DNA from 3 places in the Streptomyces sp. ICN903 genome. Region 3 is predicted to be linked to each of the others. Evidence: riboswitches for the same ligand, from Rfam matches in the RefSeq annotation. Region 3 holds a riboswitch; each other region holds the start of a gene.

The links. Region 3 has a riboswitch for cyclic di-AMP ahead of L7D48_RS19125 (NlpC/P60 family protein). Riboswitches for the same ligand answer to the same signal wherever they lie in the genome.
Positions count from the first base shown of each region.
Region 1: linked by a shared signal. The riboswitch ahead of L7D48_RS18295 (M23 family metallopeptidase) and the one ahead of L7D48_RS19125 (NlpC/P60 family protein) in region 3 are both predicted to bind cyclic di-AMP.
Region 2: linked by a shared signal. The riboswitch ahead of L7D48_RS01335 (transglycosylase family protein) and the one ahead of L7D48_RS19125 (NlpC/P60 family protein) in region 3 are both predicted to bind cyclic di-AMP.

Region 1 is NZ_JAKMAY010000178.1:219-7,993, forward strand. It holds partial or broken gene L7D48_RS18280 (GNAT family N-acetyltransferase) at 1-1,160, opposite strand, end outside; gene L7D48_RS18285 (HPr family phosphocarrier protein) at 1,369-1,650, shown strand; gene L7D48_RS18290 (GntR family transcriptional regulator) at 1,843-2,535, opposite strand; gene L7D48_RS18295 (M23 family metallopeptidase) at 2,726-3,634, opposite strand; cyclic di-AMP (ydaO/yuaA leader) riboswitch at 3,648-3,821, opposite strand; gene L7D48_RS18300 (pitrilysin family protein) at 4,028-5,404, opposite strand; gene L7D48_RS18305 (pitrilysin family protein) at 5,428-6,822, opposite strand; gene L7D48_RS18310 (DNA topoisomerase (ATP-hydrolyzing) subunit A) at 7,038-7,775, shown strand, end outside.
Region 2 is NZ_JAKMAY010000006.1:4,019-11,793, reverse strand. It holds gene L7D48_RS01365 (response regulator transcription factor) at 1-44, shown strand, start outside; gene L7D48_RS01360 (ATP-binding protein) at 132-1,481, shown strand; gene L7D48_RS01355 (GtrA family protein) at 1,407-1,949, opposite strand; gene L7D48_RS01350 (5-(carboxyamino)imidazole ribonucleotide synthase) at 2,082-3,266, shown strand; gene purE (5-(carboxyamino)imidazole ribonucleotide mutase) at 3,263-3,814, shown strand; gene L7D48_RS01340 (dipeptidase) at 3,816-5,012, shown strand; cyclic di-AMP (ydaO/yuaA leader) riboswitch at 5,294-5,516, shown strand; gene L7D48_RS01335 (transglycosylase family protein) at 5,521-6,828, shown strand; gene L7D48_RS01330 (VOC family protein) at 6,975-7,355, opposite strand; gene L7D48_RS01325 (UDP-glucose/GDP-mannose dehydrogenase family protein) at 7,639-7,775, opposite strand, start outside.
Region 3 is NZ_JAKMAY010000193.1:2,418-10,192, forward strand. It holds gene pcrA (DNA helicase PcrA) at 1-2,125, opposite strand, end outside; gene L7D48_RS19120 (DUF1707 domain-containing protein) at 2,185-2,787, shown strand; cyclic di-AMP (ydaO/yuaA leader) riboswitch at 2,954-3,095, shown strand; gene L7D48_RS19125 (NlpC/P60 family protein) at 3,106-4,290, shown strand; gene L7D48_RS19130 (hypothetical protein) at 4,359-4,712, opposite strand; gene L7D48_RS19135 (hypothetical protein) at 5,109-6,443, shown strand; gene L7D48_RS19140 (pectate lyase) at 6,586-7,416, opposite strand; gene L7D48_RS19145 (SigE family RNA polymerase sigma factor) at 7,612-7,775, shown strand, end outside.

The sequences.
Region 1 (7,775 bases), on a different contig from region 3:
AAGGTGGAGATGCCGCCGGCCCCCCGGCCGCGGCGGTGGAGTCCCGCGAGCACGGCGATGCCGATGGCCCCGGACTGGGTGAACAGCCCGATGCGGCCGCGCTCGGGCGTCTCGGGCGACAGGGTGGCGTTGAGCCGGACGTCCGGGGCGGTGTTGATCAGCCCGAAGGCGTTGGGTCCGATGATGCGCATCCCGTACGAGCGGGCCTGCCGCACCAGCTCGCGCTGTGCGTCGCGGCCGAAGTCGGCGGAGAGGACGACCAGTCCCTGCACGCCCCGCTCCCCGCACTCGTCGACCACTCCGGGCACCTCCCGGGCGGGAACGGCGACGACGGCGAGGTCGACGGGCCCGGGGATGTCGCGCACCGAGCGGTGGGCGGGCACCGAGTCGATCTCGGTGCGTCCCGCCTCCAGCGCGCGGTTGACGGCGTGGACGCGGCCGGTGAAACCGGCCGTGCGCAGGCTCTCCAGAACGGTGCGCCCGGCTCCGCCCGGGTTGCGGCTGGCGCCGATGACGGCGACCGCGCCGGGGGACAGCAGCCGCTGCACGGACCGGGCCTCGGCGCGCTGCTCGCGGGCCCGCATGACCGCCAGGGACTGCTCGGTCGGTGTGATGCCGAAGGTGAGGTGGACCGCACCGTCCTCGAAGCTGCGCTTCTGGGAGTAGCCGGCGTCCGTGAAGACCTTGACCATCTTGGTGTTGGCGGGCAGGACCTCGGCGACGAAGCGGCGCACCCCGCGCTCGCGGGCGCAGGCGGCGATGTGCTCCAGCAGGGCGGAGCCGACCCCGCGGCCCTGGTGGTCGTCGCGGACGAGGAAGGCGACCTCGGCCTCGTCGGCGGGCAGGGAGGCGGGGCGGCCGGTGGCGTCTATGCGGTCGTAGCGCACGGTGGCGATGAACTCGTCGCCGACGATGGCGGCCAGGCCGACCCGGTCGACGTAGTCGTGGTGGGTGAAGCGGCGTACGTCGCGGTCGGAGAGCCGGGGGTAGGGGGCGAAGAAACGGTAGTACTTCGACTGGTCGGAGACCTGCTCGTAGAAGCTGACCAGGCGCTCGGCGTCGTCGGGCGTGATGGGGCGGACCCGGGCCGTGCCTCCGTCGCGCAGTACCACGTCGGCTTCCCAGTGGGCGGGGTAGGCAGGCTCGCTCGGCGTCCGCATGGGGGTCAGCCTAGTCACCGCGGCCCGGATCGCGGAGGTGTCGGCTCCCGTTCCGGGGGACCCGCCTGTGCGAAGCTGGGCTGGACCCTGGGCACGCGGCCCGTTCCCGGTCGGCCCCGCACACCGGTCGGCCCCTGTCCGGTCCGGCCCTGCCCGGCCTGTTCCGGTTCGATCCGCTCCGATCCGTTTCGATTCGAAGGGCAACACCATGGCAGAGCGCCGTGTCACCGTCGGCTGGCCCGAGGGCCTTCACGCCCGCCCCGCCGCGGTCTTCGTCCGCGCCGCGACCGCCTCCGGCGTCCCCGTCACCGTGGCCAGGCCGGACGGCGAACCGGTCAACGCCGCCTCGATGCTCTCGGTGCTGGGCCTGGGGGTGGAGGGCGGCCAGGAGATCGTGCTGGCCTCCGCGGCCGAGGACGCCGACACCGCCCTGGACCGGCTGGCGAAGCTGGTCTCCGAGGGGCTGGACGAGCTGCCCGGAGCCGTCTGAGCCGCGCGTTCCGGGCCCGCGTACGGCGCTGGACACGGGCCCGGAACGAAACGCGACGGACACCACCTGCGGAAAATCACCGGCAAAGGCTGCGGGGCGAGCGGCCCCGCAGCCTTTTCCGCACCCGGAACTTTCCCGGCGCGCATTCCCCGCGTATTCCCGTCCTGTGTACACAATTCCTGTTACGAATTGTCACACGGTGTGTTTACGGCGTGTTTCGCTCTCCTCACCGGGCTTTTCCGGCGGCCGTCGCGCGGCCACCGGGCGCTGCTCGCGACGCACCGCGACGGAGCGTTCCACGTGCTCGCTGGCCAGGACGCGCGCCCGTTCCGCGTCGCCGCGTGCGACGGCGTCCACGATGGCTCCGTGCTCACGCCACACGGCGACCGCGCGCAGCGGCGGTTCCGCGGCGTACACCCAGGTGATCTTGCGGCGCAGCTGGGTGAGCAGCGAGGCCAGGCTGGGGCTGCCCGACGCGCGGGCCATCGTCTCGTGGTACCAGTCCTCCAACGCCCTCAGGTCGGACAACCGGCCGCTCTCCGCCCGCTGCAGCCCCAGGCGGACCAGTCCGCGCAGGACCCTCAGCTGCGCCTCGGTGCGGCGCCGGGCGGCCCGCGCGGTGCCCAGCGGCTCCAGCAGGGCGCGGATGTCGAGCAGGTCGGCGGCCTCTTGCTCGGTGGGCCGGGCGACGCAGGCGCCCGCGTGGCGGCGGGAGACGACGAAACCCTCCGACTCCAGGGTCCGCAACGCCTCGCGCACCGGGACGCGCGAGACGCCGTAGCGTCTGGCGAGGAGTTCCTCGGTGAGCCGGGATCCGGGCGGGAAAAAACCGGAGACGATGTCGTCACGGACCGCGCTGCACACCATGTGCGCGGAAATGCGCATGGGCCGACCTCCGCCGCCGTCTCCATGTTCCCCGAAGTACCGCAGAGTCGAACTGTATTCCACCGGAACGCGTTTTCCGATGCCAGCCGGAAAACAGGCGTGAAAACATCCGCCGCGCGACCTCTCGGTCGCGCGGCGGATGCCGGTGCGTGACGGGCGCGGCTGCCCGGTGCCCTGCGGGCGGGGTCCGTCAGACGTCGACGCCCTTGCCCGCCAGGTAGGTGATCGGGTTGAAGTCCGAGCCGTAGTAGGCGCCGTTGCGGGCCTCGAAGTGCAGGTGCGGGCCGGTGCTGTTGCCCGTGGAGCCGACCGCGCCGATGTGCTGGCCGCCGTCGACCTTCTGGCCCGCCGAGACCTTGGTGGCGGACAGGTGGGCGTACTGGGTGTACTTGCCGTCGTCGTGGCGGATGACGACCTGGTTGCCGTACGCGCCGCCCCAGCCGACCGTCACCACGGTGCCCGGGCCGACGGACCGCACCGGGGTGCCGGTGTTGGCGGGGAAGTCGATGCCGCTGTGCTTGCCGGAGGACCATGAGGCGCCGGCCTGCTTGTAGGTGGTGGTGGTGTCCACGCCCGCGACCGGGTCGACGTAGCCGGTGGCCGAACGGCGCTCGGCGGAGCGGTCGGCGCGCTCGTTCGCGCGCTTGGCCTCGGCGGCCTCGCGCTTCTCGGCGGCGGCCTTCTCGGCCTCGCGCTTCTCGGCGGCCTCACGCTTCTCGGCGGCCTCGCGCTCGGCGGCGGCCTTCTCGGCCTCCTCGGCCTCCTCGGCCTTCTCGGCCTTCTCCTCGGCGGCGTCGGCGACGCGCTGCTGGGCCTGGGCCTGGGCCCTGACGTCGTCGGCGATCGTGTCACCGACGGCCATGGCCTGGACGAAGCCCAGCGCGTAGGTCCCCGAGCCCCCGTCCGGAGCGGCGATCGCGGGAGTGGCGGCCGCGCCGACCACGCCGGTGACGGTCAGGGCGGCGGCTCCGGCCAGGCCCACGCGGGTGCGCACGGAGCGGCTGGAGAGGTGGTGCTTCTCGGTGAGGCTCTCGGTGAGCCCGGTGAGCTTTCCGGTCAGCTTCTCGGCGAGCTGCGCGGTGGCACGGGTGAACGCCATGGGTGGCGTGCTCCTTTCCTTCCTTCTCGCCTACCGGGTTAGCTGTCGGGTTCGGAGCAGGAAGGTCTCCTACGGGCGCACGGCCCGATTCACCCCAGGTGCCTCGGAAGAGGACCGCTCCCGCGTGTGAAGGGCGGGAGGGTGGGTCCCCGGCTCCCCCGCTCGGGGGACTCGGCGATCACTGCCGTCGGCCGCGGTCGCGGTCACTTCTGACGGCCAGCGAGATCGACGCTAAACGGACAAATTTGAGCGAGCAAGCAAAAAGCGGCTTTTGTAGGCCATGCCACATGAGCCACCCACTGGAACGGCCCAAAACCGGACATATGTAAGGCCCTTGGTGTGGCATCCCACCAAGGGCCTTACGCTGCGCGGCCGCCGCGAGGCGGCCGGGGATCACTGGTCCGTGACGACCGTCACCTCTCCGATGCCCAGGTCGCGCACCGTGTCGGCGATCTGTGACGCGTCTCCCACCAGCACCGTCACCAGACGGTCCGCGGGGAAGGCGGCCACGGCCGCCGCCGTCGCCTCCACCGTGCCGGTCTCGGCGAGGCGGGCGTACAGCTTCGCCTGGTAGTCGTCGGGGAGGTGCTGTTCCACCTGGTCGGCGAGGGTGCCGGCGACGGCCGCCGCCGTCTCGTAACGCAGCGGGGCCACCCCCACCAGGTTCTGCACGGCCGTGTCGCGCTCGGCGTCGGTGAGACCCTCCTGCGCCAGGGTGCGCAGCACGCCCCACAGGTCCTCCAGAGCGGGACCCGTCACATCGGTGGCCACCGAGCCGTTGATCGCCAGCATCGAGGCGCCGGTGCCCTCGGGCGAGGAACGCAGCACCTGGGCGAAGGCCCGTACGCCGTAGGTGTAGCCCTTCTCCTCGCGCAGCACCCGGTCCAGGCGGGAGGTGAGCGTGCCGCCCAGGCAGTACGTGCCCAGCACCTGGGCGGGCCAGACCCGGTCGTGCCGGTCGGGGCCGATCCTGCCGATGAGCAGCTGGGTCTGCACCGCTCCGGGCCGGTCCACGACGATCACCCGGCCGGTGTCGTCCGCCGTGATCGGCGGGACCGGGCGGGGCCCGGCGGCCGCGCCCTTCCAGTCGCCCAGGGTCTCGGCCAGCGCCTTGTCCAGGTCCACCCCGGTGAAGTCGCCCACCACCACGGCCGTGGCCGTCGAGGGCCGCACATGCTCCGTGTAGAAGGCGCGCACCGCCTCGGCGTCGATGTTCCTGATGGTCTCCTCGGCTCCCTGGCGGGGGCGCGAGAGCCGGGAGTCGGCCGGGAACAGCTCCTTCGACAGCGCGATGGCCGCCCGGCGGGCGGGATTGGCCAGCTCGTGCGGGATCTCGTCCAGGCGGTTGCGCACCAGCCGCTCGACCTCGCCCTCGGGGAAGGCGGGGGCGCGCAGCGCGTCGGCGAGCAGGCCCAGCGCCCTGGTCAGCCGGGAGGCCGGGACCTCCAGGGAGACCCGTACGCCGGGGTGGTCGGCGTGCGCGTCCAGGGTGGCGCCGCACCGCTCCAGCTCGGCGGCGAACTCCTCGGCGCTGTGCCGGTCGGTGCCCTCGCTCAGCGCCCGGGCCATGATCCCGGCCACACCCTCCCGGTCGCGGGGCTCGGCCTCCAGCGGCGCGACGAGGTTGACCTCGACGGCCACGACCTTCTGGCCGGGGCGGTGGCAGCGCAGCACGGTCAGCCCGTTGGGCAGCTCACCGCGCTCGGGGGCGGGGAACGCCCACGGCCTGGGCTCGCCGCCGCGGGGCTGGGGGTGGAACTCCATCGACATTCCGTTCTGGGCCGTGGCGTCGCTCACTGAGCGGCCTCCTGGTCGTGGGTGTCGGCGGCGGTGCCGGTCTCGGAGACGGTGGCGCCCTCGGAGACGTCGGCCGCGGTGTCGGGGGCGGTCGTCCGGGTGGGCTCGTAGACCAGCACCGCGCGGTTGTCGGAGCGCAGCCGGGCCGCGGCCACCTCGCGCACCTCGTCGGCGGTGACCTGGAGCACGCGCTCCACCGCGGTCAGGGCGAGCTGGGGGTCGCCGAACAGCACCGCGTAGCGGCACAGCTCGTCGGCGCGGCCGCCGACTGTGGCCAGCCGGTCCAGCCACTCGCGCTCCAGCAGGGCCTGGGCGCGCTCCATCTCGGCCGGGGTCGGCCCCTCCTGCGCGAAGCGGGCCAGCTCCTCGTCGACCGCCCGCTCGATGTCGGCGATCTCGGCGTCGCCGGAGGCCTTCACGTCCAGCCACCCCATCGAGGGCGCCCCCGCCAACCGCAGCATGCCGAAACCGGCGGTGACGGCGGTGCGGTCGCGGCGGACCAGACGGGTCTGCAGACGGGAGGACTCGCCGCCGCCGAGCACCGTCAGCGCCAGGTCGGCGGCGTCCGCCTCACGGGTGCCGTCGTGCGGCAGCCGGTAGGCGGCCATCATCGCCCGGGAGGGCACCTCCTCGTGGAGGACCTGCTTGACCTCCTCGCCGATGACGTCCGGCAGGGAGCCGTCCCGCGGCGGCCGCTTGCCCTCGTGGGAGGGGATGGAGCCGAAGTACTTCTCGGCCCAGGCGAGCGTGCGCTCCGGGTCGATGTCGCCGACGACCGCCAGCACGGCGTTGTTCGGCGCGTAGTAGGTGCGGAAGAAGTCCCGCGCGTCCTCCAGGGAGGCGGCGTCCAGGTCGGCCATGGAGCCGATCGGGGTGTGGTGGTACGGGTGGCCCTCGGGGTAGACCATCGCCGTCAGCCTCTCGAACGCCGTGCCGTAGGGCACGTTGTCGTACCGCTGACGGCGCTCGTTCTTCACCACGTCGCGCTGGTTCTCCATGGACTCCTCGTCCAGGGCGGCCAGCAGCGACCCCATGCGGTCGGCCTCCAGCCACAGCGCCAGCTCCAGCTGGTGGGCGGGCATCGTCTCGAAGTAGTTGGTGCGCTCGAAGCTGGTGGTGCCGTTGAGCGAGCCGCCCGCCCCCTGCACCAGCTCGAAGTGACCGTTCCCCTTCACCTGGGCCGATCCCTGGAACATCAGGTGCTCGAAGAGGTGGGCCAGACCCGTGCGCCCGGCCACCTCGTGGCGTGATCCGACGTCGTACCAGAGGCAGACCGCGGCGACCGGCGTCTGGTGGTCCTCGGAGAGCACCACGCGCAGGCCGTTGGCCAGCCGGTGCTCGGTCGCCGTCAGGCCGCCGGCGGTGGGCGGAGGGGAGGCCGTGTGAGCCATGGGCAGGGAGTCCCTTCGATCGCGATCGCGGACCGCGTTCTCACAACGCGTGTGTGGTCACTGTATGCAAGCGGCCGGACAAAGCGCGAAGTTCCCGTACGGTTCGGGGCGGGGGCCGGAGTGTCGGTGCCGAGGTCCACAATGGTGCCCGTCCGTCCCATGCCCCGGCACGGGGACACACAGTCCGCAGTACGCAAGAAGGAGTCGCAGCCGCGATGGCCCGCCGCAGCACGAAGACCCCGCCACCCGGGGGAGAGTTCGAGGAGCGCGTCCTCGACATCGACGTCGTCGACGAGATGCAGGGCTCCTTCCTGGAGTACGCCTACTCGGTCATCTACTCGCGCGCCCTGCCCGACGCACGCGACGGGCTCAAGCCGGTCCACCGGCGGATCCTCTACCAGATGCACGAGATGGGGCTGCGGCCCGAGCGCGGCTACGTCAAGTGCGCCCGCGTCGTCGGCGAGGTGATGGGCAAGCTCCACCCGCACGGCGACAGCGCCATCTACGACGCGCTGGTACGCCTGGCCCAGCCCTTCTCCATGCGGCTGCCGCTGGTGGACGGGCACGGCAACTTCGGCTCGCTGGGCAACGACGACCCGCCCGCCGCCATGCGGTACACCGAGTGCCGCTCCGCCCCGGCGGCCGGGCTGATGGTCGAGTCGATCGACGAGGACACCGTCGACTTCGCGCCCAACTACGACGGCAGCGAGTCCGAGCCGTCCGTACTGCCCTCGGCCTATCCGAACCTGCTGGTCAACGGTGCCTCCGGCATCGCGGTCGGCATGGCCACCAACATGCCCCCGCACAACCTGGGCGAGGTGATCGCCGCCGCCCGGCACCTGATCAAGCACCCCGGCGCGGACCTGGAGACGCTGATGCGTTTCGTGCCGGGCCCGGACCTGCCCACCGGCGGCCGGATCGTCGGGCTGGAGGGCATCAGGGACGCCTACGCC
Region 2 (7,775 bases), on a different contig from region 3:
TCGCCACGGTCCGCGGCGTCGGCTTCCGCTTCGAGAAGGACTGACGGCGGCCGGGCCCCGCACGGGCCCGGACGGACCCCGCCGAGGACACCGCGAAGACCACAGCGACACCACGAAGGGCCGGCGCCGCCATGCGCAGACGTCTGATCAACTCCACGCTGGCCGTGGTCCTCGTCGTGATCGCGGTCTTCGGGGTCTCCCTGGTGATCGTCGAGACCCGCACCATCGAGGAGAGCGCCCACGAGAGCGTCCGCTCCGACGCCGCGCGGCTGGTCTCGGTCGTCGAGAGCCGCCTGGTCGCCGAGGAGAGCGTGACCGCCGCCTCCATGCGCTCCCAGGTCCCCCACGACCGCCACGTCCGCATCGAGCTGCCCGGGCAGCCGCCCATCGAGCTGGGCGAGCGCCCCGGCGAGGGCGCCATCGAGGGGCGCGCCACCGAGCCGGGCGGCGTCACCGTCACCGTCCGGCAGGACGACGACCGGGTCCGCGAGGAGGTGGGCCGCACCCTGCTGATCATCCTGGCGGTGGCGCTGCTGGCGGTGATAGCGGCGGTTCTGCTGGCGGTGCAGCAGGCCCGCCGTGTCGCGGCCCCCCTCACCGACCTCGCCGAGACCGCCGAACGCCTCGGCTCCGGCGACCCCCGCCCCCGCCACCGGCGCTACGGCGTGCCCGAGCTGGACCGGGTGGCGGACGTGCTGGACGCCAGCGCCGAGCGCATCGCCCGGATGCTCACCGCCGAGCGGCGGCTGGCCGCGGACGCCTCCCACCAGCTGCGCACCCCCCTGACCGCGCTGTCCATGCGGCTGGAGGAGATCGTCGCGGCGGCCGACGCCATCGAGACCGCCGGCACCACGGATGCCGCGGGCACCACAGGTACCCGGAGCACCACCGGCACCACCGGCACCACCGGCGCCGACAGGGCGGCCGCCTCCACCATCCGGGAGGAGGCGCTGGTCGGCCTCGCCCAGGTGGAGCGGCTGACCGACGTGGTGCAGCGGCTGCTGACCAACTCGCGCGACCCCCGCTCGGGCTCCGCGGTGGGCTTCGACCTGGACGAGGTGGTCAAGCAGCAGATCGAGGAGTGGCGCCCGGCGTACCGCAAGGCGGGCCGGGCCGTCGTCCGCTCCGGCCGCCAGGGCCTGCGGGCGGTGGGCACCCCGGGGGCGGTGGCACAGGTGCTGGCCACGCTCATCGAGAACGCCCTGATGCACGGTGGCGGCGCGGTCGCCCTGCGTACCCGGATCGCCGGGAACCAGGTGGTGGTCGAGGTGACGGACGAGGGACCGGGAGTCGACCCGGAGCTGGGGTCGAGGGTTTTCGAGCGCACGGTCAGCGGGCGCAACTCCACGGGCCTGGGACTGGCCGTCGCCCGCGACCTGGCGGAGGCCGACGGAGGGCGCCTGGAGCTACTTCAGCAGCGCCCGCCGGTCTTCGCGCTCTTCCTCAGCCGTGAGGCCGACGAGCCGCCGGCGGGGGATTGAGACCGTACGCCCCTCGCGGCCGCAGGGAACCCGCCGCTCCCCGCGGAAGACCCAGGTGCGGTACGCCCAGAAGCGGAAGACCGTGGCGACGCCGAGCCCGACGACGTTCTTGGCGATGTTGTCGGCCAGTGGCGAGGTCAGGTCCAGCCCGTAGTGCGAGACGGCCAGCGCGCCGTTCTCGATCACCAGGCCGATGCCGCTGAACAGCATGAACAGGCCGGCCTCGCGGTGCATCCGGCTCTTGTCGGTGTGCCGGTAGGTCCAGTAGCGGTTGCCCAGGTAGTTGGTCCCGATGGCGACCGCGGTCGCTATCACCCCCGAGCGCACCGGTGCCAGGCCCAGGCCGTGGATGCAGAGGTTGAAGACGGCCACGTTGACGAGGAAGCCGAAGGCCCCCACCGTGCCGAACTTCGCCAGCTCGCGCCGTAGCCGCAGCAGCCTGGAGCGCAGTGCGCGCCGTTCACCCATAGTGATCCACTCGCCCCGTTCTCTCGGCTCTCGCGCGGCCCCGCGGGGCCCGCCGTCGCGTCCCGGTCCGCCATGCTAGTCACGGCCCCGTACCGCGCCGGGTACCCGTCGTCCGGCCGATAGGCTACGGACGTGACATTTCCTGTGATCGGCATGGTCGGCGGCGGGCAGCTCGCGCGGATGACGCACGAGGCGGGCATCCCCCTCGGCATCAGGTTCAAGCTGCTCAGTGACACCCCGCAGGACTCCGCGGCCCAGGTGGTCCGCGACGTCGTCGTCGGCGACTACCGCGATCTGGACACCCTGCGCGACTTCGCCCGCGGCTGCGACGTGATCACGTTCGACCACGAGCATGTGCCCACCGAACATCTGCGTGCCCTGGAGGCGGAGGGCGTCCCGGTGCGGCCCGGGCCCGACGCGCTGGTGCACGCGCAGGACAAGGGCGTGATGCGGGCGCGGCTGAGCGAGATCGGCGTCCCCTGCCCCCGGCACCGGATCGTGGCGGACCCGGCCGACGTCGCGCGGTTCGCGCGGGAGGGAGCCGCGCGGGAGGGAGCCGCGCGGGAAGAGGCCGCGCGGGAAGAGGAGGGCTGGCCGGTCGTCCTCAAGACCGTCCGCGGCGGCTACGACGGCAAGGGCGTGTGGGTGGTGTCCTCCGAGGCCGAGGCCGCCGAGCCGTTCCGGGCGGGCGTGCCGGTGCTGGCCGAGGAGAAGGTGGACTACGTCCGCGAGCTGGCCGCCAACGTGGTGCGCTCCCCGCACGGCCAGGCCGTGGCCTATCCGGTGGTGGAGTCGATCCAGGTGGACGGCGTGTGCGACACGGTGATCGCCCCGGCCCCCGGCCTGTCGCCGGAGCTGTCCGCCCACGCCCAGGAGATGGCGCTGACGATCGCGCGGGAGCTGGGCGTGATCGGGCACCTGGCGGTGGAGCTGTTCGAGACCCGCGACGGCCGCGTCCTGGTCAACGAGCTGGCCATGCGCCCCCACAACAGCGGCCACTGGACCCAGGACGGCGCGGTCACCTCCCAGTTCGCCAACCACCTGCGGGCCGTGCTCGACCTGCCGCTGGGCGACCCGCGCCCCCGCGCGCCGTGGACGGTGATGGCCAACGTGCTCGGCGGCGACTACCCCGACATGTACCAGGGCTACCTGCACTGCATGGCCCGCGACCCGCGGCTGAAGATCCACATGTACGGCAAGGACGTGAAGCCCGGCCGCAAGGTCGGCCACGTCAACACCTACGGCGACGACCTGGCGGACGTACGCGAGCGCGCCGCCCACGCCGCCGGCTATCTGCGAGGGACCATCACCGAATGAGCAACGCCCCCAGCCCCGCCCCCGCCCCCCTCGTGGGGATCGTCATGGGATCCGACTCGGACTGGCCCGTCATGGAGGCCGCGGCCGAGGCCCTGGACGAGTTCGAGGTCCCCTACGAGGTCGACGTCGTCTCCGCCCACCGCATGCCGCACGAGATGATCGCCTACGGCGACGAGGCGGCCGGACGCGGGCTGAAGGCCGTCATCGCGGGCGCCGGGGGAGCGGCCCATCTGCCGGGCATGCTCGCCTCCGTCACCCCGCTGCCGGTGATCGGCGTCCCCGTGCCGCTGCGGCACCTGGACGGCATGGACTCCCTGCTGTCCATCGTCCAGATGCCCGCCGGGGTTCCGGTCGCCACGGTCTCGGTCGGCGGCGCGCGCAACGCGGGCCTGCTGGCGGTCCGCATCCTGGCGGCCCACGACGAGGAGCTGCGCGAGCGCATGGAGCGGTTCCAGGCGGAGCTGAAGGACCAGGCGCGGGAGAAGGGCCGGCGGCTGCGGAGCAAGGTCGCCGCGGGCGGCGCCGGGTTCGGCTTCGGAGGCAGGTGAGATGGGTCACTCCGCCGAGCTGCTGGCCCGGGCCGGGGAGCTGCTGGAGGCCCACCCCGTCGCCGACGGCCACAACGACCTGCCCTGGGCGCTGCGCGAGCAGGTGGGTTACGACCTGGACCGGCGCGACATCGCCGGCGACCAGTCGGCCCATCTGCACACCGACATCCCGCGGCTGCGCGCGGGCGGGGTGGGCGCGCAGTTCTGGTCGGTCTACGTGCGCACCGACCTGACGGGCGACGCCGCCGTCAGCGCCTGCCTGGAGCAGATCGACGTGGTGCGGCGGCTGGCCGACCGCCACCCGGCCGACCTCAGGCTCGCCTTCACCGCCGACGACATGGAGGCGGCCCGCGCCGAGGGCCGCATCGCATCCCTGATGGGCGCCGAGGGCGGCCACTCCATCAACAACTCCCTGGCCACGCTGCGAGCCCTGTACCGGCTGGGCGTGCGCTACATGACGCTCACCCACAACGACACCATCGACTGGGCGGACTCGGCCACCGACGCCCCGCGCCACGGCGGCCTCACCCGCTTCGGCGAGGAGGTCGTGCGGGAGATGAACCGGCTGGGGATGCTGGTGGACCTCTCCCATGTGGCGCCCGCCACCATGCGCGACGCCCTGCGCGTGACGACGGCGCCGGTGGTCTTCTCGCACTCCTCGGCCCGCGCGGTGTGCGACCACCCTCGCAACATCCCCGACGACGTGCTGGAGCGGCTTCCGGTCAACGGCGGTGTGGCGATGGCCACATTCGTGCCGAAGTTCGTGCTGCCCGCCGCCGTCGCCTGGACCGAGGCCGCCGACGAGAACATGCGCGCCCACGGCCTCCACCCCCTGGACGGCACCGAGAGGGGCCTGGCGGTCCAGCGCGCCTACGAGGAGGCCAATCCGCGCCCGGTCGCCACGGCGGCGACGGTCGCCGACCACCTGGACCACATGCGCGAGGTCGCGGGCATCGACCACATCGGCATCGGCGGCGACTTCGACGGCACGGCCTTCACCCCGTCCGATCTGAGTGATGTGTCCGGATATCCGCATCTGGTGGCCGAGTTGCTGGACCGTCGCTGGTCCGAGGCCGACCTCGCCAAGCTCACCTGGAAGAACGCGGTGCGCGTGCTGCGTGACGCGGAGGCGGTCGCCCGCCACGAACGGACCAGGCGCGGCCCGTCCATCGCCACCATCGGACAGCTCGACGGGTAGCTCCCCGGCCCCCTCGTGATTCAACTCACGAGCCGGCCCTCCCCGGTGCGTCGCTCTGCGTGCCGGAGGAGGGCCTTCCGCGTTATCGGCCCTGGCAGTGGAGGAAAGTGACACCACGTCAGAGGAAGGATCCGCCACTCTTCGAGAAGTGAACACAGCGGACGGTGACGATCGGACGATCATCAAAGCCTTCGAAACGGGCGTCCTGTGACCCATCGGCTTGTATCGGCGGAAACGATGTGTCTACCGTTCTGGCCGCGCCGTACGAATGTGCGGCGGCCCGCTGTCGAACGCCGAATCCTGTCAACGGCGGCGGGCTGGACCATCCACACCACCCGATGGCAGGAGCGGGGGACCCAAGGTAAGTCGCCGTCCCGGGCCCATGAGGTCCGTACGGGACGGCTTGGGGTGAAGCCATGCCGCGGCACACGCCGCGGCACACATGGCCGGGCAACTCCAGCCCGAACCCGACAGCTCACCTCGCAGGCGTAGGAGAAGGAGCACACCTATGTCCGCACGCGGACGTCACCGTCGTATCCGCAACAGCCGCCTCACCCGTCTGTCGCTGGCCATCTCCGTGGGCGGCGCCGGAATGGCCCTCCCCCTGGTGGCCGCCGGCGGGGCCAGCGCCGCCTCCGTCGACACCTGGGACAAGGTCGCCCAGTGCGAGAGCACGGGCAACTGGTCCATCAACACCGGCAACGGCTTCTACGGCGGCCTGCAGTTCACGCAGAGCACCTGGGCCGCCTTCGGCGGCACCGAGTACGCGCCGCGTGCCGACCTCGCCACCAAGGACCAGCAGATCGCCGTCGCCGAGAAGGTGCTGGCGGGGCAGGGCCCGGGCGCCTGGCCCGTGTGCTCGGTCAAGGCCGGCCTGACCAAGGGCGGTCCCGCCCCGGCCGTCTCCCCCGACGGTCAGAGCAACCCGACCGAGCAGAAGGAGCAGGCCCCGGCCGCCGCTCCGAAGGCCGAGGCCAAGCCCGAGAGCAAGCCCGAGGCCGAGCCGAAGCAGGAGAAGAGCGAGTCCGAGGCCGCGCCGCAGCGCGCGGACCGCGGTGAGCGCGCCCACAGCCACGACCACGGCGAGGGCACCTCCTACGAGGTCGTCGGCGGCGACACCCTCTTCAAGATCGCCGACGCCCAGGGCGTCCAGGGCGGCTGGGAGCGCGTCTACGAGGACAACCGCCAGGTCATCGGCGACAACCCGAACCTGATCTTCCCAGGCCAGGAGCTCACCCTGGGCGGCGCCGCCGCCCAGCAGAAGGCCGCGGCCAAGCCCGAGACCAAGCCGGCTCCGAAGCCCGAGAAGGCCGAGAAGACCGAGAAGGCCGCCCCGAAGGCCGAGAAGACCGAGAAGGCCGAGGCCGTGCAGCAGTCGGCCGAGCGTGCCGACCGCAGCGACCGCGGTGCGGTCACCGGCTACACCGCCCCGGTGAACGCCGCCCCGTCCGGCTCCTACAAGGCCTCGGGCGCCCGCTGGTCCAACGGCCACACCGGTGAGGACTTCGCCGCCGCCTCCGGCACCCCGGTGAAGGCCGTCACCAACGGCACCGTGGTCTCCGCCGGCTGGGGCGGGGCCTACGGCAACCAGGTGGTCATCCGCCACGAGGACGGCCGGTACAGCCAGTACGGCCACCTGTCCTCGCTGTCGGTCAGCGCCGGCCAGACGGTCAGCACCGGCCAGCAGATCGGCGCCGTCGGCTCCACCGGCAACAGCACCGGCCCGCACCTGCACTTCGAGATCCGTACCGCCCCCGGCTACGGCTCGGACATCAACCCGCTGGCCTACCTGCGCGCCAACGGCGTCAGCATCTGAGGGTCCTGACCCCCACCGGCCCGGTCACCCGGGTCCGGTCGAGAGGCGGGCGGGGCAGGGGTGTGCGAACACCCCCGCCCCGCCCGCCTCTTCTTCGTGCCTTCGCCCCGGCGTCCTGCGTCCGCGTGCCCCCACGGGCGGCCGGCTCACTCGACGCAGAGGCAGAAGGGGTGCCCGGCCGGGTCGCGGTAGACGCGGAAGTCGAGCTCGCCCCCGTCGCCCTGGAGGAGTTCGGCCCCCAGCTCCAGCGCCTCCCGCTCGGCCGCGTCCAACTCCCCCCGGGGCACGTAGAAGTCGAGGTGGAACTGCTGCGACCGCTCGGCGCTCGGCCACTGCGGCGGCACGTGGCCGGGCGCCTCCTGGAAGGCGAACGTCCGGCCCTTCAGGGCGCCCGAGTCGAACGTCACCTCCACCCACCTGCCCTCGCCCTCGACCTTCCCGCCCAGCAGCCGTGCGTAGAAGTCGGCGAGCTTCCCCGGCTCGGGGCAGTCCAGCACGAGGACGTCCCGCAGCGTGGTGATGGCCATGGTGCTCATCCCTCCTGTGTCGTGGACCACTGCCCCTGCTACCCGGTCTGCCGCCTGCTGACGACTCCGGCCGGGGGCGCGCACCGCAGTGGCCGACGGCACCCGGCCCCGCGTCGAGGTGTGCGGGGCGCACGGCTGCCGCCGGGCGTACCACGGCGGAAGCCCGGCCGGGCCGTGGGCGCCGGCGCACCATGACCGTCCGCGGCAGCCGGGCGAGGGCGCGGACGTACCGGGCACGGCGGTCCTTCCGGGGGGGCCGAGCGGCCCCGGGGCGGGGCGGGCCCTACGCCGTCGGCCGGCCCAGTGCGCGGAAGGACCAGCCCGCCTTGCGCCACAGGGCCGGATCGAGGGTGTTGCGGCCGTCCAGGATGCGCTTGTGCGCCACGGACTGGCCCAGCGCCTCCGGGTCGAGCTCCCGGA
Region 3 (7,775 bases):
CCCATGCGCTGCGCATCGCCGAGCGCGTGAGGTAGAGCCGCTCGCGCGCCCGTGTGATGCCGACGTACGCCAGGCGCCGCTCTTCCTCCAGCTCCTTGGTCTTGCCCAGGGTCCGCATGTGCGGGAAGACGCCGTCCTCCATCCCGGTCAGGAAGACGACCGGGAACTCCAGGCCCTTGGCGGTGTGCAGCGTCATCAGCGTCACCACGCCCGATCCCTCGGTGTCCTCGTCCGGGATCTGGTCGGAGTCGGCGACGAGGGCCACCTGCTCCAGGAACTCAGCGAGCGTGCCCGGGTTCTCGCCGCGCTCCTGCTCGAACTCCAGCGCCACGGCGGCCAGTTCCTGGAGGTTCTCCACCCGGGTCTCGTCCTGCGGATCGGTGGACGCCTGGAGCTCCGCCAGGTATCCGGTGCGCTCCAGCACCGCCTCCACCACGGTCGCCGGCCCGGCCCCGGACTCCACGACCGTGCGCAGGTCCTCCATCAGCGCGTTGAAGCGCTTGACGGCGTTGGCCGAGCGGGCCGCCATGCCGTACGCCTCGTCGACCCGGCGCAGCGCCTGCGGGAAGGTGATCCTCTCGCGCAGCGCCAGCGCCTCGATCATCGCCTCGGCCCGGTCGCCGATGCCCCGCTTGGGGACGTTGAGGATGCGGCGCAGCGGCACCGCGTCCTCGGGGTTGGCCAGCACCCGCAGGTACGCCAGGACGTCGCGGACCTCCTTGCGCTCGTAGAAGCGCACCCCGCCGACGACCTTGTACGGCAGGCCGACCCGGATGAAGACCTCCTCGAAGACACGGGACTGGGCGTTGGTGCGGTAGAAGACGGCGACGTCGCCCGCCTTCGCCTCGCCCGCGTCCGTCAGCCGGTCGATCTCCTCGGCGACGAACTGCGCCTCGTCGTGCTCGGTGTCGGCCACGTAGCCCGTGATGCGCGAGCCCGCCCCGGCATCGGTCCACAGGTTCTTCGGGCGGCGGTTCTCGTTCCGCTCGATGACGGCGTTGGCGGCCGAGAGGATGGTCTGGGTGGAGCGGTAGTTCTGCTCCAGCAGGATGGTGGTCGCGTCCGGGTAGTCCTCCTCGAACTGGAGGATGTTGCGGATGGTGGCGCCGCGGAACGCGTAGATCGACTGGTCGGCGTCGCCGACCACGCACAGCTCGGCGCGCCCGCCTCCGATCGCGCCCCCTTCCGCTCCGGCCGCCTCCCCCTCGCCGCCGTCCACGCCCACCAGTTCCCTGATCAGGGTGTACTGGGCGTGGTTGGTGTCCTGGTACTCGTCGACCAGCACATGGCGGAAGCGGCGGCGGTAGTGCTCGGCGACGTCGGGGAACGCCTGGAGCAGGTGGACGGTCGTCATGATGATGTCGTCGAAGTCCAGGGCGTTGGCCTCGCGCAGCCGCGCCTGGTACATCGTGTACGCCTCGGCCAGCGTCTTCTCGAAGCCGTCGGATGCCCTGGCCGCGAAGTCCTCCTCGTCGACCAGCTCGTTCTTCAGGTTCGACACCTGGGCGCTGAACGACTTGGGCGGGAAGCGCTTGGGGTCCAGCTCCAGGTCCCGGCAGACCAGCGCCATCAGACGGCGGGAGTCGGCGGCGTCGTAGATCGAGAAGCTGGAGGTGAAGCCGAGCCTCTTGCTCTCGCGCCGCAGGATGCGCACGCACGCGCTGTGGAAGGTGGAGACCCACATCGACTGCGCGCGCGGGCCGACCAGCTCCGCAACGCGCTCCTTCATCTCGCCCGCGGCCTTGTTGGTGAAGGTGATCGCGAGGATCTCCCCGGGGTGGACGCCGCGCGCGCCCAGCAGGTGCGCGATGCGGTGGGTGAGCACCCGCGTCTTGCCGGACCCGGCGCCCGCGACGATCAGCAGCGGCGAGCCGGTGTGCACCACGGCCGCGCGCTGCTGGTCGTTGAGCCCCTCCAGCAGGGCGGCCGGGTCGACGACGGGACGGGCCGCGCCGTTGCCGTAGTGGGCGTCGCGCACCCCGCCCGCGCCGAAGGCGCCCGCGAAGAGGTCGTCGGGGACACCGTCCTCCGGCGGCGCGGACGCATCCTCCGGTGGAGGAGGCGGCTCCTCGTCCCCGGAGGGCTCGAGGTCGGCCAGGAAGCTGTCGTCGAAGAGGCTGCTCATCGCCGTCGAGTCTAGGACGCCGTGCCGCCGGGCGGGGCGGCGCTCCTAAGATGGCGGGCATGACCGACGTCCCCGCGCCCCGCCCACGTCCCGGCTCGGAACTGCGCGCCGGGCACACCGACCGCGAGGCGGTGGCCGAACGGCTGCGCGAGGCCGCCGGCGACGGCCGCATCGACCTGGAGGAGCTGGACGAGCGGCTGGAGAAGGCGTTCGCCGCCAAGACCTACGGCGATCTGGAGGCACTGGTCGCGGACCTGCCCGGCCAGGACCCCGCGGGTCTGGCCCCGAGCGACCGGGAGCCGCTGGCGCTCAGGACGGTCGCCGGGGACGTCCGGCAGGACGGCCACTGGGTGGTGCCGGAGCGGATCACCGCCAAGACCACGCTGGGGCGGATCGTGCTCGACTTCACGCGGGCGGAGTGCCGCCACCGCGAGGTCTTCGTGGAACTGGACGCGGGGATGGGCGAGATCAAGGTCGTCGTGCCGCGCGGCTGGACGGTGCGGGCCGAGGGGGTCACCTCCGGAATGGGCTCCGTACGCAACCGGGCCACCGAACCGCCCGTGCCCGGCATGCCGGTGCTGCGGATCAGCGGCGGCTCCAAGGTGGGGACGATCGTCGTGCGCCACCCGTACCGCTGGCCCGGGCGCCGCTCCCGCGACTGAGCGCCGCCGTCTCCGCCGCGGCCGGTTCTCCCGAAACGGACGATAACCGACCGATAACGAATCGGTTTCGGGATATACCGAACACCAGTCTTCACAGGAGCCCCACCGGTGCTCTACGGTCCAGCGTCAGGCGGCCCGGACCCCTCGCCGGCGACAGCGCCGGCACGGGCGGCCTCCGCCGAGCCCGGCCGTGCGGCCGGGGCCGGGGACCCAATCCCCACGGGGTGAATCGGGCCCGCGGGCCCGTAGGGCGGACTTCCGACGCCCGAACCCGTCAGCTAACCCGGTAGGCGGTGTTCCACGGAAGGAGCGCTCGCCTTGGCGTCGCACCGCAGACCGCGTACCCCCCTGCTGTCCCCCTCCTCCCGGCGCGGAGCGGTCGGGCTCACCACCGCGGCCATCGCCTCCGCGACCCTCCTGTCCCAGGGCCCGGCCCATGCCTCGCCCGAGGACGACAGGCCCTCGATCGAGGAGGTCCGCGAGCGGGTGGACGCGCTGTACCGGGAGGCGGGCAGCGCGACGCAGAAGTACAACGCGGCCAAGGAGAGGACGGACGAGCAGCGCGAGAAGGTCGACCGGCTCCTCGACGAGGCGGCCGAGCGCACGGACAGGCTCAACGACGCCCGCCGGAAGCTGGGCGGCTACGCCACCGCGCAGTACCGCACCGGAGGGGTCTCCGGCACCGCGGTGCTGCTCCTGTCCGACAATCCCCAGGACTTCTTCGGCCATAAGCACCTGATGGACCGGATCACCGACCGCCAGCGCCAGGCCGTCGACGACTACCGGGACCAGCAGCGCGCCGCCCAGAAGAAGCGCTCGGAGGCCTCGGCGAGCCTGGCCGAGCTCACCGACGCGCAGGAGGAGCTGGCGGACAGCAGGAAGACTGTCCAGGGCAAGCTGGCGCAGGCCCGCAAGCTGCTGTCCGAGCTGACCGCCGAGGAGAAGGCTCGCCTGGCCGCTGCCGAGCGCAAGCGGCAGGAGGAGGCCCGCCGCAAGGCGGCCGCCGCCGCTGCCGAACGCGAGCGCCGGGAGGAGGCCCGCCGCGAAGCCGCCGCCGAGAGCGGGGAGCAGGCCGAGGCTCCGGCGGACAGCGGCACGGGCACGGGCACCGGCGGCACGGACACCGGCACCGGCACCGCGGACGGCTCCTACGCCGCGAAGGCCGACAAGGTGCTCGCCTTCGCCGAGGCCCAGCTCGGCAAGCCGTACGTCTGGGGCGCCACCGGCCCCAACTCCTACGACTGCTCGGGTCTGACGCGGGCCGCCTGGCTCAGCGCCGGCGTCTCACTGCCGCGCACCACCTACGACCAGGTGGAGGCGGGCACCCGGATCGCCAGGGCCGAAATGCGGCCGGGCGACCTGGTCTTCTTCTACGACGACATCAGCCACGTCGGCATCTACGCGGGCGGCGGCCAGATGATCCACGCGCCGAAGCCGGGCGCCGAGGTGCGCTACGAGTCCGTCGACCACATGCCCTTCCACAGCGCGGTCCGTCCGGCCTGAGACGAACGGCCCGGGACGAACGGAGGGCGGCGGTGCCTCGCACCGCCGCCCTCCGCGGGTGTGACCGGCTACACCCACATGACGGCGATGAAGATGTTGGCGACGGTGAGCAGGCCGATGGTGCCGAACAGCGGCGCGGGCAGCCGCTCCTCGTCCCGCTTGACGTAGACCAGGCCGAGGATCGCCACCAGCAGGGCGAGTTTCACGCCGATCTTGATGTGGTTGACGGTCTGGCCGTCGGCCTCGTTCAGGCCGACCAGGGCGATGCCCGTGACCAGCATGGTGAGGGCTCCGTGCAGCATCGCCGGGACGATGCGGGCCTCGCCGGCCCCCATGGCCTTCATCTGGGTCATGAAGCCGCCGAGCAGGGCGCCGATGCCGACGATGTGCAGGCCGACGAAGAAGTGGGTGAGTGCCTCCATGGCAGGCGAGCGTATCCGGGGGCCCTCCGCCGCCCTCGGCCAGGGCGCTCATCGGCTCCCACCTCCGCGCCGGTCGCGCACCCCGGGCCGGCCGAGGAGGACTGAACGGCCTCCGTCACCCCCGGGAGGCACACCGTCCGCCGGGGCGGCTCACTCGTCCGGGTGGTGAACGCGCGGCGCTCCCGGCAGCGCCTCCCCACCCCGCCACCACCGCGAACCGGCCTCCGCACCCGGGAGGACAGGGCCGGGGCGGGCCGGGAACGGGCCGGGAGCGAGCCGTGGAACAGCCGGGAACGACCGGGAACACCGCCCCGGCCCCCTTCCCGTAGGGCACAATTCCCTCCCGTTGCCGGAGAGTCGGCGGCTCGGGGAGAGCCGGGGAGAGGTGGGTCGACAGTGGCCGTGGACACGGCGCGGGGCGGCGGTACGGCGAGCGCGCCCCCGAAGGGGACGGCGAGGCCGTCCGGCACGGCGGACGGCACTCCGCCGGCCGGGGACGGCGGCTGCGCCTGTACGGACTGCCCGCACGGGGTGCGGGAGGGCCGCCGCCGCGCACTGGCCGAGTTCCGGCGGCGGCGCGACGAACTCGCGGCCGGTGCCGGAGTGCCCGCGGCCCTCGCCCACTCGCCCGGCGCCTCCCGCCAGTGGGTCTCCGACGAACTGACCCAGGCGGCCCGCACCGTCGCCGAACACACCCGCGCGGAGGCCGCTTTCCGGCTGGGCGGGCTGTGGCGGCGCACCGCCGCCGCCGTCTGGGGCGCGGTCGCGCTGCTGCTGGCCGGCCAGGCCGTCACCGCGGTGCTCGGCGCGGGCTGGACGACCGGGCGTACCGCCGGGCTGGCCGCCGCGCTGGTCTGCGCGGCCGCGCTGACCGCCGCCGCACTGCTGCACCGGGCGCGCGGCGGGGTGCTGGCGCCGGTGACCGGCGAGGACGGGCGGCTGTCCACCTCGCGCACGGTCGCCGCCGTCTGGGTGCTGCTGGCCTCCTACTCCGTGCTGGTCGTCGCCGTCGGACTGGCCCTCGCGCCCGGCGCGGACGCGCCCACCCGGCTGCTCGCCGGCCTGGACCTGGGGCGCGGCGCCGGGCTGCTGACCGTCCTCGCCCTGTGCTGCGCGGTCGCCGTCACCGTGCACCGGATCGTCGCGCTGCGGGTGCGGGCGCAGCGCCTGCAGAAGGTGCGCGCCGACCGGCCGCGCGCCGCCGACCTGCTCACCGACGACGGCGGGCGCGGCTCCTTCGCGGACGTGCAGTACGTGGCGGTGTGCTCGGTGGCGGCGGTCCTCGCGGCGGTACGGCTGGCCCGCCGGCCCGGCGAACTGCCGGACCTGCCCTGGGGGCTGGCGCTGCTGGTGGCGATCTCGGCGCTGACGTACCTGGCCGGGAAGTACTCCGAGGGCGGTCGGCCCGTCATCCTGTCCGTCGTCCGCTCCCGCGAGGTGGGCGACCTGGACTCGCCGATCCGCACCGGCGACGACATCGAGATCCGCGGCTCGGGCTTCGTGCCGCCCGGCGCGGAGGCGCCGGACCGGCTGGCCCGGACGACGGTGCGCATCGGCGCCGTCCACGTCCACGTCCCCCTGGTCCCGGTGGCCGGGGGCTTCGCCAACCCGGCCGACACCGTGCTGACCGTCCCGGTGCCGGTGGACGTCGAGCCCGGCCGGGTGGAGGTGCAGGTGATCACCGCGGCGGGCGTGGAGACCAACCGCTACTCCATCGACGTCCTGGACTGACAGGCCGCCGGAGAGCCGGACCGCCGGAGAGCCCCGCCCGTGCCCGCGCCCGCCGGGAGAGGGGACACCGGCGGGCGCGGGCGGCTGGAGGGGGTCGCTCAGCGGCTGCTCAGCGGTTGTCCGACATCGGCTCAGCGGCGGCTCACCGGTAGGTGATGTCGGAGGCGGAGTAGAGGCAGTGCTTCCCGTCCGGGCCGCTGCCGATCTTGGACGGCTCCTTGCCGCTGCTGTTGCCCTGGTAGCGCTCGCAGGGCGTGATCTTCTTCTTGGAATCGCCGGTGATCGTGATGTTCCGCAGGGTGGCGGTGTCCCCGTAGTTGCTGTTGATGCCGACCAGGGACTTGCCGGGCGCGGTGACCGTCACACCGTCGACGACGACGTGCCGGGTGTACTGCTTCTTGCAGTTGCCGCAGGCGCGCACCAGCTTGCCGAAGTCGGCCACGTCGAAGTTCTTCACCGTCAGCGTGCCCGCGCCGTTGAACTGGAAGACCTTGTCCGAGGCCTTGCGGGCGCCGCCGCCGGTGACGGTGTACTTCGCCGAGGACGAGGTGCCCTTGAAGCTGGCGGCGTCCTCGCCGACGTCCTCCCACCACACGTTCTGCAGGGTGCAGCTGCCCGTGCAGTGCACGCCGTCGGCGGCGGGGGCGCCGAGGATCACGTTCTTCAGGACGGCCCCGTCCTTCAGCTTGAAGATCGGGTCCTGGCCCTCGTCCTGGCCGTCACCGCCCAGTTCGCCGCTGCCGTAGTAGCGCTTCATGCCGCCGTCGAGGGTTCCCGACACCTCGATGGTGGAGGAGACGGCCTTCGTGCCCTTGGCGGTCGGCCAGGTGGCGGCGGCGCCCGCCGACGACGTGAGCACGGCGCCGGTGGCGACCGCCGCTCCCGCCGCCACGGCGGCGGTCAGGGCCGCGACGGTGCGGCGGCGGGTGAACCGCCTGCGGTGGCCGCCGCGCTGATGGCTTCTCAGGTTCATAGGAGGGTTCCCGACTCTCGTGGGGGGTGTTCGCAGCCTCATGTCGCCGCAGGGGCCCGGAAGGTTGCCGCCGGCGCGGAATTTTCCCCGCGCCGGCGGGAGACGGGGCCGGAGACTTAAGAAACAAGGTTTCGCAAGCGGTTACTATGCTCAGCGCCCCATGCCGGGCATGAGCACACCAAACGGAGGCTCGCCATGGTCCTGGACGACGCGTCGGCCGAGTTCCATGACTTCTTCGAGCGCCACCACGCCGAACTCGCCCGCCTCGCACACATGCTGACGGGCGAGCCGGACGCGGCCGAGGACCTGGCGGCCGACGCGCTGGTCGAACTCTGGCACCGCTGGGACCGCGTACGCCG